Linked DNA regions of Pedobacter sp. W3I1. The protein of the gene in region 1 binds, or shares a complex with, the protein of each later gene. Links are inferred from orthologs where the notes say so. Each region holds a gene or a part of one and is shown on either strand. Other genes may lie near its edges.

Region 1 (5,670 bases):
ATAATGGGCGGAGACTATGCTCCCAAAGCAATTGTTTTGGGAGCAATAGCTGCTCATCAATCGCTTAACGCTGGAGAGCATTTAGTTCTTATTGGCGATACCGAACAGATTAAACCCATTCTTGCAGAAGAAGGTTTTAATCCAGATCATTTTGAATACGTTCATACTGATGAAGTAATTGGTATGGGCGAACATCCCACCAAAGCAATCGTTCAGAAACCAAATTCGAGCATAGCAGTTGGTTTTAACCTTTTAAAAGAAGGCAAAATCGATTCTTTCGCTAGTGCTGGTAACTCTGGAGCCATGTTGGTTGGCGCAGTTTTTAGCGTTAAAACCATCCCGGGCATTATCCGCCCTTGTTTATGTACAATTCTTCCGAAAATTAAAGGCGGTACCGGCTTATTATTAGATGTAGGTGCAAATGCCGACTGCAAACCCGATATTTTATTACAATTTGGCGTTTTAGGCAGCTTATATGCAGAAAATCTTTTGCAGATTAATGACCCCAAAGTTGCCCTGATAAATATTGGCGAAGAAGATGAGAAAGGAAATATGTTAAGCATGGCTACTTTCCCGTTAATGAAAGAAACCAATCTCTTCAACTTTGTTGGGAATGTGGAAGGAAGAGATTTATTTAACGATAAAGCAGATGTAATTGTATGTGATGGTTTTACCGGAAATATAATGCTAAAATTAGCAGAATCGTTTTATGTATTGACCATCAAAAAGGGACTTAAAGATGAGTTCTTCGATCGTTTTAATTATGAACAATATGGTGGAAGTCCGGTTTTAGGTGTTAACGCTCCTGTGGTTATCGGACATGGAATTTCTAGTCCGTTAGCCGTTAAAAATATGGTTCTGCAATCCAGAGAAATGATCACCACAGGTTTGGTAGAAAAAATTAGAATTGCATTTAAATAATTTATTAAAATTCTTAAAATGAGTAAAATTCACGCTGCTATTACAGCAGTAAATGGTTACGTTCCCGACTATGTGCTTACAAACGCAGAGTTAGAAACCATGGTTGATACTTCGGATGAATGGATTACCAGTAGAACAGGGATTAAAGAACGTAGAATTTTAAAAGGAGAAGGTTTAGGTACTTCCGATATGGCTGTTCATGCCGTAAACGGTTTACTTAAGAAGAGAGGAATTGATGCAAAAGAAATTGAACTGATTATCTTTTGCACCACTACTCCGGATTTTACTTTCCCTGCAACGGCAAACGTTTTAGCAGATAAAATTGGTGCTACAAATGCATGGGGTTACGATTTACAGGCAGCCTGTTCTGGCTTTATTTTCGGACTTTCTACAGGCGCATCATTCATTGAGTCGGGAAGACACAAAAAGGTTTTAGTAGTTGGTGGCGATAAAATGTCGTCAATCATCAATTACGAAGACCGTACAACCTGTATCATTTTTGGAGATGGTTGTGGCTGTGCCTTATTAGAACCAAACGAAGAAGGTTTAGGTATCCAGGATTCTATTTTAAGAACAGATGGTTCCGGAAGAGATTTCTTAGGGATGAAAGCAGGTGGTTCGGTTATGCCGGCAACACATGAAACTATTGACGCAAGATTACATTTTGCACACCAGGAGGGCCCAACAGTATTTAAATTTGCGGTAACCAATATGGCCGATGTTGCTGCAGAGATTATGGAACGTAACGGCTTAACTGCTGATGATGTTGCATGGTTAGTGCCTCACCAAGCCAATAAACGCATTATCGATGCCACTGCAAACCGCATGGGCGTAACCACCGATAAAGTAATGATCAACATTGAACGTTACGGAAATACAACCAACGGAACTATTCCTTTATGTTTATGGGAATGGGAAAGCAGGTTGAGAAAAGGCGACAACATCGTTTTAGCGGCATTTGGTGGTGGTTTCACCTGGGGTTCAGTATACCTTAAATGGGCTTACGATACTAATTAGTCAGAAGTCTTTAGTCGGGAGTCAGAAGTCCTATACTACGTAGAAAAAAATAAAACAAAAAAAGTATAACTTAGTTAATTCAATAAACACTATTTTTTACATAACTAGCCTAAAAAATGGATATCAAACAAATACAGGAACTGATTAAATTTGTTTCTCGTTCTGGAGTAAATGAAGTTGCTATTGAGCAGGAAAACTTCAAAATCACGATCAAAACAAACCAAGCGCCAACAGTTGTGCATGCTACCGTACCACAGGCTCCGCTTGTACAGGCTGCTGCCCCTGTTGCTATAGCTCCTACTGCTCCAAATGCAGCAACACCTGCTGTACCAGCTGCAGAAGACACCTCAAAATACATTACGATTAAATCGCCAATGATCGGTACTTTCTATCGTTCAGCTAGTCCAGATAAACCAATGTTTGTTAATGTTGGTGATGAAATTAGCACAGGTAAAGTAGTTTGTATTATCGAGGCAATGAAACTTTTTAACGAAATTGAAAGTGAAGTTTCGGGCCGTATCGTTAAAATCCTGGTTGATAATGCATCGCCGGTAGAATATGACCAACCGTTATTTTTAGTAGAACCTATTTAGAAGCTGATTTCACAAATTAATTTGATTTACAGATTATTGATGATGCCACTAAATCAGTGTAATCCTATAATCGGTGTAATCATCAATTAAAAAAATTATGTTTAAAAAAATACTAATTGCCAACAGGGGTGAAATCGCTTTGCGTATTATCCGTACCTGTAAGGAAATGGGCATCAAAACGGTTGCTGTTTACTCTACCGCAGATCGCGAGAGTTTACACGTACGTTTTGCTGATGAGGCTGTTTGTATTGGCCCCCCACCTAGTAAAGATTCTTATTTAAATATTCCAAATATCATTTCGGCCGCAGAATTAACTAACGCCGATGCCATACACCCAGGTTATGGTTTCTTATCAGAAAATGCTAAGTTTTCTAATATTTGCCGCGAGTACAACATCAAATTTATTGGTGCTACCCCAGAACAGATTAATGGCATGGGCGATAAAGCTTCTGCAAAAGAAACCATGAAAATTGCTGGTGTACCAACCATTCCAGGATCTGAAGGCTTGCTGAGCAGCGTTAAAGAAGGTATTGCAATCGCCAATGAAATGGGCTATCCTGTTATCCTAAAAGCAACTGCCGGTGGTGGTGGCCGTGGTATGCGTGTAGTTTGGAAAGATGAAGATTTTGAAAATGCATGGGATAGTGCCCGTCAGGAATCTGGTGCAGCCTTTGGTAACGATGGTTTATACTTAGAGAAATATATCGAAGATCCACGCCACATTGAAATCCAGATTATCGGAGATCAGTTTGGTAAAGCCTGCCATTTATCGGAGCGCGATTGTTCTATTCAGCGCCGCCACCAGAAATTGGTTGAGGAATCTCCTTCTCCTTTCATGACAGATGAACTTCGTGTAAGAATGGGTGAAGCAGCTATTAAAGGTGCAATGGCTGTAAATTACGAAGGAGCAGGAACAATCGAATTTTTGGTTGATAAACACCGTAACTTCTATTTTATGGAAATGAATACCCGTATCCAGGTAGAGCATCCGGTTACAGAAGAGGTAATCAACTTCGATTTAATTAAAGAACAGATTAAAGTTGCTGCCGGAATTCCAATTTCAGGTAAAAATTACTTTCCTAACATGCACGCAATTGAGTGCCGGATCAATGCAGAAGATCCGGCAAATAACTTCCGTCCATCACCGGGACGAATTACCAATTTCCACTCTCCGGGTGGCCATGGTGTTCGTGTTGATACACACGTTTATGCTGGCTATTCAATTCCATCTAACTACGATTCGATGATTGCCAAATTAATCTGTGTGGCACAAACACGCGAAGAGGCAATTTGTACGATGGAACGCGCTTTAGGTGAATTTGTAATTGAAGGTGTAAAAACAACCATTCCTTTCCATCTGCAGTTGATGAAAGATCCGAACTTCAGAGCAGGAAATTTTACTACGAAATTTATGGAAACGTTCGAGTTTTCGGAAGGATAAACGATTTCTATACTTAATAATATAAGGAGGCTATTCAAATAATTTGGATAGCCTTTTTTATTGTTTTAGATTTTAATTACTGCCGGATAAATACCTGATAATTAATATTTAACTCTAAACTGTAGCGATTATTTAATTCGTTACGTTTATATATTAAAACCACTCCAAATATGAAAAAAAATCTGATTAACGCAGTACTCCTTCTACTTGTTTTCACTGTATTTACGAACTGTAAAAAAGATGAGTACGAAATGATACAGATTGCAAAAAGGATATCTGTTCAGGAAATGAGGGCGCTGCCTGTAGGATTGACCAAAGCCATTCCAGCCAAAAGAACCGGGAAAATTTACATTTACAACGATTATCTCTTCATTAATGAACCCAATGAAGGTATTCATATCTACAACAATACCAATCCGAGTGCGCCAGTAAACATGGGTTTTCTGAAAATTCCGGGAAACGTAGATTTAGCCATTCACAACAATATCCTTTACGCCGACAGTTTTATTGACTTACTGGCTTTTGATATCTCGAACTTGAACGGTATCAAACAAGTGAAAAGAGTAACTGATGTTTTCAATCAATTGTATTCGGCGGGTGCTCAAAAATACCTTTACACTTATAAAGATACCCTGGTAAAGAAGCAAACTTACAAAAAAGGGATATTTAAGGATGCCGCTTACAGCAGCAACTCTTTATCGCAAAGTAGTTCTACCGGGCAAGGTGGCTCGATGGCCAGATTTACCTTAATGAATGACTATTTATATACTGTTGGCGTGAATAATTTAAGTCTGTTTGACGTTAAAACCGCATCAAACCCAACTTTCCTGAAGGCTATTAATTTGGGTTGGGGTGTTGAAACCATCTTTCCTTACGAAAGCAAATTATTTATAGGTACCAATAGAGGCATGCACATTTTTAGCGCTACCGATCCGGCCAACCCGATACAGTTATCCACATACAGCCATATTTTTGCCTGCGACCCCGTAGTGGTGCAAGGAAAATATGCTTATGTTACTTTACGTACCGGCAATATGTGCATGCAGGCAAGCAACCAATTAGAAGTTGTAGATATTGAAGATCCAACGAAACCGAAACAGGTTGCAGTTTATCCCATGCAAAACCCACACGGCCTAAGTACAAGTGGCGATCATTTATTTCTCTGCGAAGGTAATTATGGAATAAAGAGCTTTAATATTGCCAATAAAATCAAAATAGGCAATAACATGCTTCAACATTTAATTAATATCAAAAGCTTTGATGTTATTGCAGGTCCTAAATCTTTAATCGTTACCGGAGAAGATGGCGTATATCAATTTAATTATAACGATGCGGCAAATTTAAAGCAACTGAGCATAATTAAAGACCAACTTTAAAACTACTACCAGGGCTACCTTCTATTTTTAAAGTCATTTCTCATAATAATATAAACTATTTCTATATTTAACACGTAAATACCATTCTATTCAAATAGAATGGTATTTTTGTTTTCAACATGAGCGACACTAAAAAAACTTCACTTACAAAAGCTATCGGGCAAAAGAGCACCACCTTAGAGGCAGAAATGTCTTTTTTCGATCACCTGGATGTTCTCCGTAAACATTTAATCAGAGCCGTAATTGCCATTGCCGTTTTTACGGGTATCGCTTTTTACTTCAATGAATTCATCTTAGATAAAATCATATTTGGCCCAAAAAA
Region 2 (5,816 bases), 1.5 Mb from region 1 along the record:
CCAACTAAAACAGTACGTTTTGGGTTAGGGTAGATTTTCTTTAAAATGCGCATGGCTTCCATCATTAAGATGGTGCCAGAACCATTATCAGTTGCACCACTTGCCCCATCCCATGAATCGAAATGAGCAGAAAGCATCACGTATTCGTTTGGTTTTTGTGTTCCTTTGATCTCTGCGATGGTATTAAAAGTAGGTACAGCACCTAATTTTTTAGATTCTGCTTCAATTCTTAGTTTAGGTTTATCACCATTTAAAGCCAATCGGTAAACTAAACCGTAATCTTCTACAGATAGATCCAAAGTTGGCACTTTTGTGGTATTTGCACCAAAAATTTTATCTACACCAAAACCTTGCGACCAGTTATTGATCACTACCGCCACTGCGCCTGCATTTTCTATAGCTACAGGAAGTGTTTTTGCTGTTAAACCCGTTTTGGCTATGCTGGTTACCCATGCTTTAGCAGCCTCGGCTTTTTCTTTTTTAAACTTTTCGAACAAATCTTTAGTGGCGAATTCTTCCCAGTTTTTTTCTGGTCGGCCAGAGAGCTGGTTCATTGAAATTAATACGATTTTACCTTTCACATTGGGTAACCATTTTTGAAAAGAAACAGAATCTGTAATTGCTGGAAGAATAATCGCTTCGGCATTAATAGATTTACCATTTGTAGATGGGCTCCAGGCCAATTGTGTACCTTCTAAGGTTCTAACCCGTGGACTTATTAAATCGATGTGGGTAATGCCTCTTTCCCAGCCTGCCCATTCGCCCCATTTTTCGTTTTTTGCCGAGATGCCCCAATCACTATATTTTTTTACAGCCCAATCATTGGCTTGTTTCATTTGTGGAGAACCAACTAAACGTGGTCCAACAACATCTAAAAGTTCGTGTGCAAGTTTCTCTAATTGAGAATTTTCGTTCACTTCTTTTACAATATTGTCGATTATTTTTTTGTCTTGCGCGAATATGCAGGTTGAGGTGCACAGCAATAGCGCAGAAAATAGTAGTTTTTTATTCATAATTAGTTAGGGTTGATTATTTGATAAGCTAATTTATGAAATAAGGCGTAGGGTTGAAGGATGTTAATGGAAATGTTGCAGTTGAATAGATTTAATCGATGGTAGGGGCCGTTCGACTGAATGATCTGTAAGTTTAAAGAGTCTGTAAGTGGTAATTTCCTTAGAATTTGTCACGTTGAGCCTGTCGAAACGCCTTTTAAGACATTTAAATAGGTCCTTCGACAAGCTCAGGATGACAATTTATTTGTAATATAGCATATCACGATCAAAATTTCTCCGCGCCTTCAGTGCTTCCGTGGCAAACAACCTTAAAAACTATTCTTCTGGATCTTATCGTGAAACGGCAAATACTCAGCTAGTGCTGCCGAACCATACCAGTTGTACAATTCTGGTTCCAGTAATTTGGCTTTTATGGCCGGATCGCTTTCTAATAATTGTTTTGCCTCTTCGATCGATTTTGTATTTAAAACGAAAATGCCGCGATAATTTTTGTCGTTTTTACCCATCGGACCAGCAACTATAAGTTTTTGCGCTTCGACCATTTTACCAATGGTTACCATATGACCTGCAAATAAACTATCGGTTTTGGCTTTTGTTTCGGTTGTATTTGAGCCTGATTTGAGGATCACCAACACATACATCTTCATACCATAATTATCGGCACCGAGTTTTTTGGCCAAAGCCTCGTCGTAAGGCACTTTGGCTTTTTTATCCTGGGCTTGTGTGGCGATCATAACGGTAATCAGACAGGTTAAAAGGAGTAGTTTTTTCATCTGAGTTTATAGTTTGGTTAGTTTAAAAATAAGAAAAATTAGTGGTGTTTTTTATTCCCTTCCCTCGGAGGGGTGCCCGCAGGGCGGGGTGGTTGTAGCACTCGCTGGAAAAACCCCTCAAAAGAACCACCGGCCCATGTTAACTAAACCTGATTGCCGCGGAAAGCCCGGAGTGTAGCGAGGACTTGAAGCAAAAAGCAGGACTGAATTAACCGAAGTTATTCAAGTCCTACTTTTCTTATTGTAGTTTATTTGTTCATTTGTCATTTGTTTATTGGTCGATTTGCACTAATGAACCAATGACTAATGAACTATTGAACCAACTTAATTATTCATCATTTTAATAAAAGCACCCAATTTAGCTTTCATGGCTCTTCTATCTACAATGAAATCGAGGAAACCGTGTTCAAGAACGAATTCTGCAGTTTGGAAACCTTTAGGTAAGTCTTTTTTAATGGTTTCTTTAATTACCCGCGGACCAGCAAAGCCGATCAGCGCGCCTGGTTCTGCAATATTAATATCGCCTAACATCGCATATGATGCAGTTACACCACCCGTAGTTGGATCTGTTAATAAAGAGATGTAGGGAACTTTTGCCTGACCTAATAAAGCCAGTTTAGCCGATGTTTTAGCCATTTGCATTAATGAAAATGCGGCTTCCATCATACGTGCACCACCTGATTTAGAAATCATTAGGAACGGAACTTTATGTTTGATACTGTAATCGATCGATCTTGCAATTTTTTCGCCCACAACCGAACCCATTGAACCGCCTATAAAAGCAAAATCCATACAGGCAATTACGAGATCTTGTCCGTTGATTTTACCAACACCGGCACGAATAGCGTCTTTTAAGCCTGTTTTAGCCTGACTTTCTTTAATTCTTTCGGTGTAAGGTTTGTTATCGTTAAAATTTAAAGGATCGCCTGATGTTAGGTTAGGGAACAGCTCTTTAAACTCGTTATTATCAAATAAAACCTCAAAATATTCTTTTGAGCCTACTCTCAGATGGTAATCGCAGTAATGGCAAACGTATTTGTTTTCCTGAAGTTCTGCCTGATGTAGGGGTTTTTTACAGTTCGGACATTTATTCCACAAACCATCTGGTGCTTCTTTTTTCTCCTCTGTTGTGGTGATGATACCTTTTTTTTCTCTCTTAAACCAAGCCATATAATTTTTTGAAGAATTGGATTGCAAAGAAACGAAAAATAAAATAAAGTCGAACCTTATTAGGTGTAAAAATAGTCAATGGTTAGTTGGTTAATAGTCGATTGGCAATAATGCAAGCGTTGGATATGTAATTGAAAACTCGGCTTCGGCTACTGTTAACTGCTAATTGGTAAACTGAAGTGTGTCTTTTTTACACTAAGGATAATGTGTTTTTTACACTAAATAGGCCTTATTTTGCTGTTAGGCAAATAATTCTGTTGTTAGAAAAGCTTGGAATGTTATTTTTTTTTATAACTTCGGACTTAATAAAATTAACAAGAAATGAGTTTAAAAGGCTACAAAGGCGTAATTTACGGAGATGCCGTTCAAGAATTGTTTGAGCAGGCTAAAAAACATCAGTTTGCTTTACCAGCAGTTAACGTAACCGGTACAAATACGGTTAATGCGGTATTGGAAACTGCTAAGGCAGTAAATTCGCCTGTTATGATTCAATTATCTAATGGAGGTGCACAGTTTTATGCAGGCAAATCTTTAGATAATGAGAAATTGCAAGCATGTATTTTAGGTGCTGTATCGGCAGCTAAACATGTACATTTATTGGCAGAGCATTATGGTGTTGCCGTGGTTTTACATACTGACCACGCCGCTAAAAAATTATTACCCTGGATTGATGGACTTTTAGACCACGGTGAAAAATTCTTCGCTGAAACCGGAAAACCTTTATTTTCATCACATATGTTGGATTTATCGGAAGAGTCGATCGAAGAAAACATGGAAATTTCTGCTAAATATTTAGCACGCATGGCTAAAATGAATATGACTATCGAAATCGAACTTGGTGTTACAGGTGGTGAGGAAGATGGTGTTGACAATAGCGATGTAGACAGCTCTAAATTATATACACAACCTAGCGAAGTGGCTTATGCTTACGAAGAATTGAGCAAAGTTTCTCCTCGCTTTACAGTTGCTGCTGCTTTTGGTAACGTGCACGGTGTTTATAAACCAGGTAACGTAAAATTGCAACCGGTAATTTTGAAAAACTCTCAGGATTTTATCAAAGAAAAACTCGGCTTAACTGCAGAGAAACCGATCAATTTCGTATTCCACGGTGGTTCTGGTTCTACTCAGGAAGAAATCAGAGAAGCAATTTCTTACGGTGCAATTAAAATGAATATCGATACTGATATGCAGTGGGCATTTTGGGAAGGTATTTTAGAATACTACAAAAAGAACGAAGCTTATCTTCAAGGCCAGATTGGTAACCCTGATGGCGACGATAAACCAAATAAAAAATATTACGATCCACGCGTTTGGTTGCGTAAAGGTGAAGAAACTTTTGTGAAACGTTTAACTACTGCTTTCGAAGATCTAAACTGTATTAATGTTAACGATAAGTTGTAAGTTTTGATTGGTTTGGAAGATTGGATTTACATTCAATCATTCAAAAAATCAATCATTTAATAATTAAACAAAAGCGCCATGGGTTTAAAAACTTATGGCGCTTTTGTTTGTTTATGGTTATATTTAATCAAACAAATTTGTAATGGCAAAATCTAAAAACGATACCCAAAAAAATAATTTTTTCGAGAAATTTGCGAATGCAGCAACCAAATTTACAGGTAGCTCTGTTGCATTTATCGCTGCAGCAGCGATTGTGGTTGTTTGGGCAGTAACAGGTCCGCTTTTCAATTATTCTGAAACCTGGCAACTTGTAATTAACACGGGTACAACGATTATTACCTTTTTAATGGTTTTTTTAATCCAGAAGGCACAGAATAAAGATGGTAAGGCCATTCAGCTAAAATTGAATGAATTGATTGCCGCGCAGCAAGGCGCAAGCAACCGGATGGTAGATATTGAAGACTTGAGTGAAAAAGAATTGGATCAGTTGCATAAATTTTACGTTACGATTGCCACACTTGCCAAAAAAGAGGCCGATATTCATTGTTCACATTCAATTGATGTTGCTGAGGCATTAAATGAAATGAAATTAAAATCGAATAAACACTTTAAACACCACGATAATGAGTCTGCACGTTCAAAAAGTTAATCATCCCGAAGATTTAGATAAAGTATTTGCTATCCGTAAGATTGTATTTGTAGACGAACAGAATTGCCCGCCGGAATTGGAGTGGGAACATGAAGATGAATCTGTCCATTTTCTCGCTACCAATAACGGACAGCCTTGCGGTGCCTGCAGATGGCGTAAAACGGATAATGGTTATAAGCTGGAACGTTTCGCGGTTTTAAAGGATTTTAGAGGGCAAGGAGTTGGTCGGGCACTAATAGCTGAGGCTTTATCCGATTTGCCAGAGGATGCGCATTATATTTACCTGAACTCGCAATTAGATGCTATGAGTTTGTATGCTAAGTTTGGTTTTGTAGCGGAGGGAGAGCAATTTGAAGAGGCTGGGATACAGCACTTTAAAATGGTGAAGAAGGTTTGAAGTAATTTTCCGTAGAGACATGGAAAATAACGAAATTAGAATATATTTTCCGACTAATTTGTGTTCTACTCGCAAAATTCTTAAGAAATAAAAACTATTTCTTAAGAATGACCAGTTGAAAAATAATTATAAATTAATTATCTTTCGCTATTGTTTTAAAGGCTTGGAAACAAAAATAATAATAACGCCTCTCGAATGAAAAAACTCTCTCTATTCTTATTATTACTTGAAATGGCTATCGCCTCAAAAGCCCAAAAAATAGATACTATTTACTTTAATGCTAACTGGGAAAAGACTGATAATTCAAGTTATGATTATTACAGAATAGCTGCAAGAGAAAACAACCTATTTTTTGTTAAAGACTATTATAAAAGTAATCAGCTTCAAATGAAAGGTGTATTCAAATCATTAGA

What was found. The genes of interacting proteins can lie anywhere in the genome.
Region 2: the proteins of accB (region 1) and accD are in contact, whole or in part, in a solved structure (PDB 8UXZ), measured with the Escherichia coli proteins. The link is inferred for Pedobacter sp. W3I1 from one-to-one orthologs.

Annotation. Positions count from the first base shown.
Region 1 is NZ_JAUSXN010000001.1:930,520-936,189, reverse strand. Bases 1,015-3,792 are described here. They hold accB (acetyl-CoA carboxylase biotin carboxyl carrier protein), read left to right. Parts: upstream 1,015-2,054; coding sequence 2,055-2,531; downstream 2,532-3,792. Other genes in these bases: accC (acetyl-CoA carboxylase biotin carboxylase subunit), read left to right, coding at 2,629-3,792; QF042_RS04090 (beta-ketoacyl-ACP synthase III), read left to right, coding at 1,015-1,938. In the rest of the region: phosphate acyltransferase PlsX, read left to right, coding at 1-921; more of QF042_RS04090, read left to right, coding at 940-1,014; more of accC, read left to right, coding at 3,793-3,972; QF042_RS04075 (LVIVD repeat-containing protein), read left to right, coding at 4,143-5,348; twin-arginine translocase subunit TatC, read left to right, coding at 5,468-5,670. UniProt on the Escherichia coli protein: This protein is a component of the acetyl coenzyme A carboxylase complex; first, biotin carboxylase catalyzes the carboxylation of the carrier protein and then the transcarboxylase transfers the carboxyl group to form malonyl-CoA.
Region 2 is NZ_JAUSXN010000001.1:2,421,681-2,427,496, forward strand. The notes cover bases 1,034-3,957. They hold accD (acetyl-CoA carboxylase, carboxyltransferase subunit beta), read right to left. Parts: upstream 2,957-3,957; coding sequence 2,111-2,956; downstream 1,034-2,110. Other genes in these bases: QF042_RS10155 (YciI family protein), read right to left, coding at 1,322-1,786; fbaA (class II fructose-bisphosphate aldolase), read left to right, coding at 3,278-3,957. Outside these bases: QF042_RS10150 (M20/M25/M40 family metallo-hydrolase), read right to left, coding at 1-1,013; more of fbaA, read left to right, coding at 3,958-4,357; QF042_RS10170 (low affinity iron permease family protein), read left to right, coding at 4,500-5,006; QF042_RS10175 (GNAT family N-acetyltransferase), read left to right, coding at 4,981-5,403; QF042_RS10180 (energy transducer TonB), read left to right, coding at 5,599-5,816.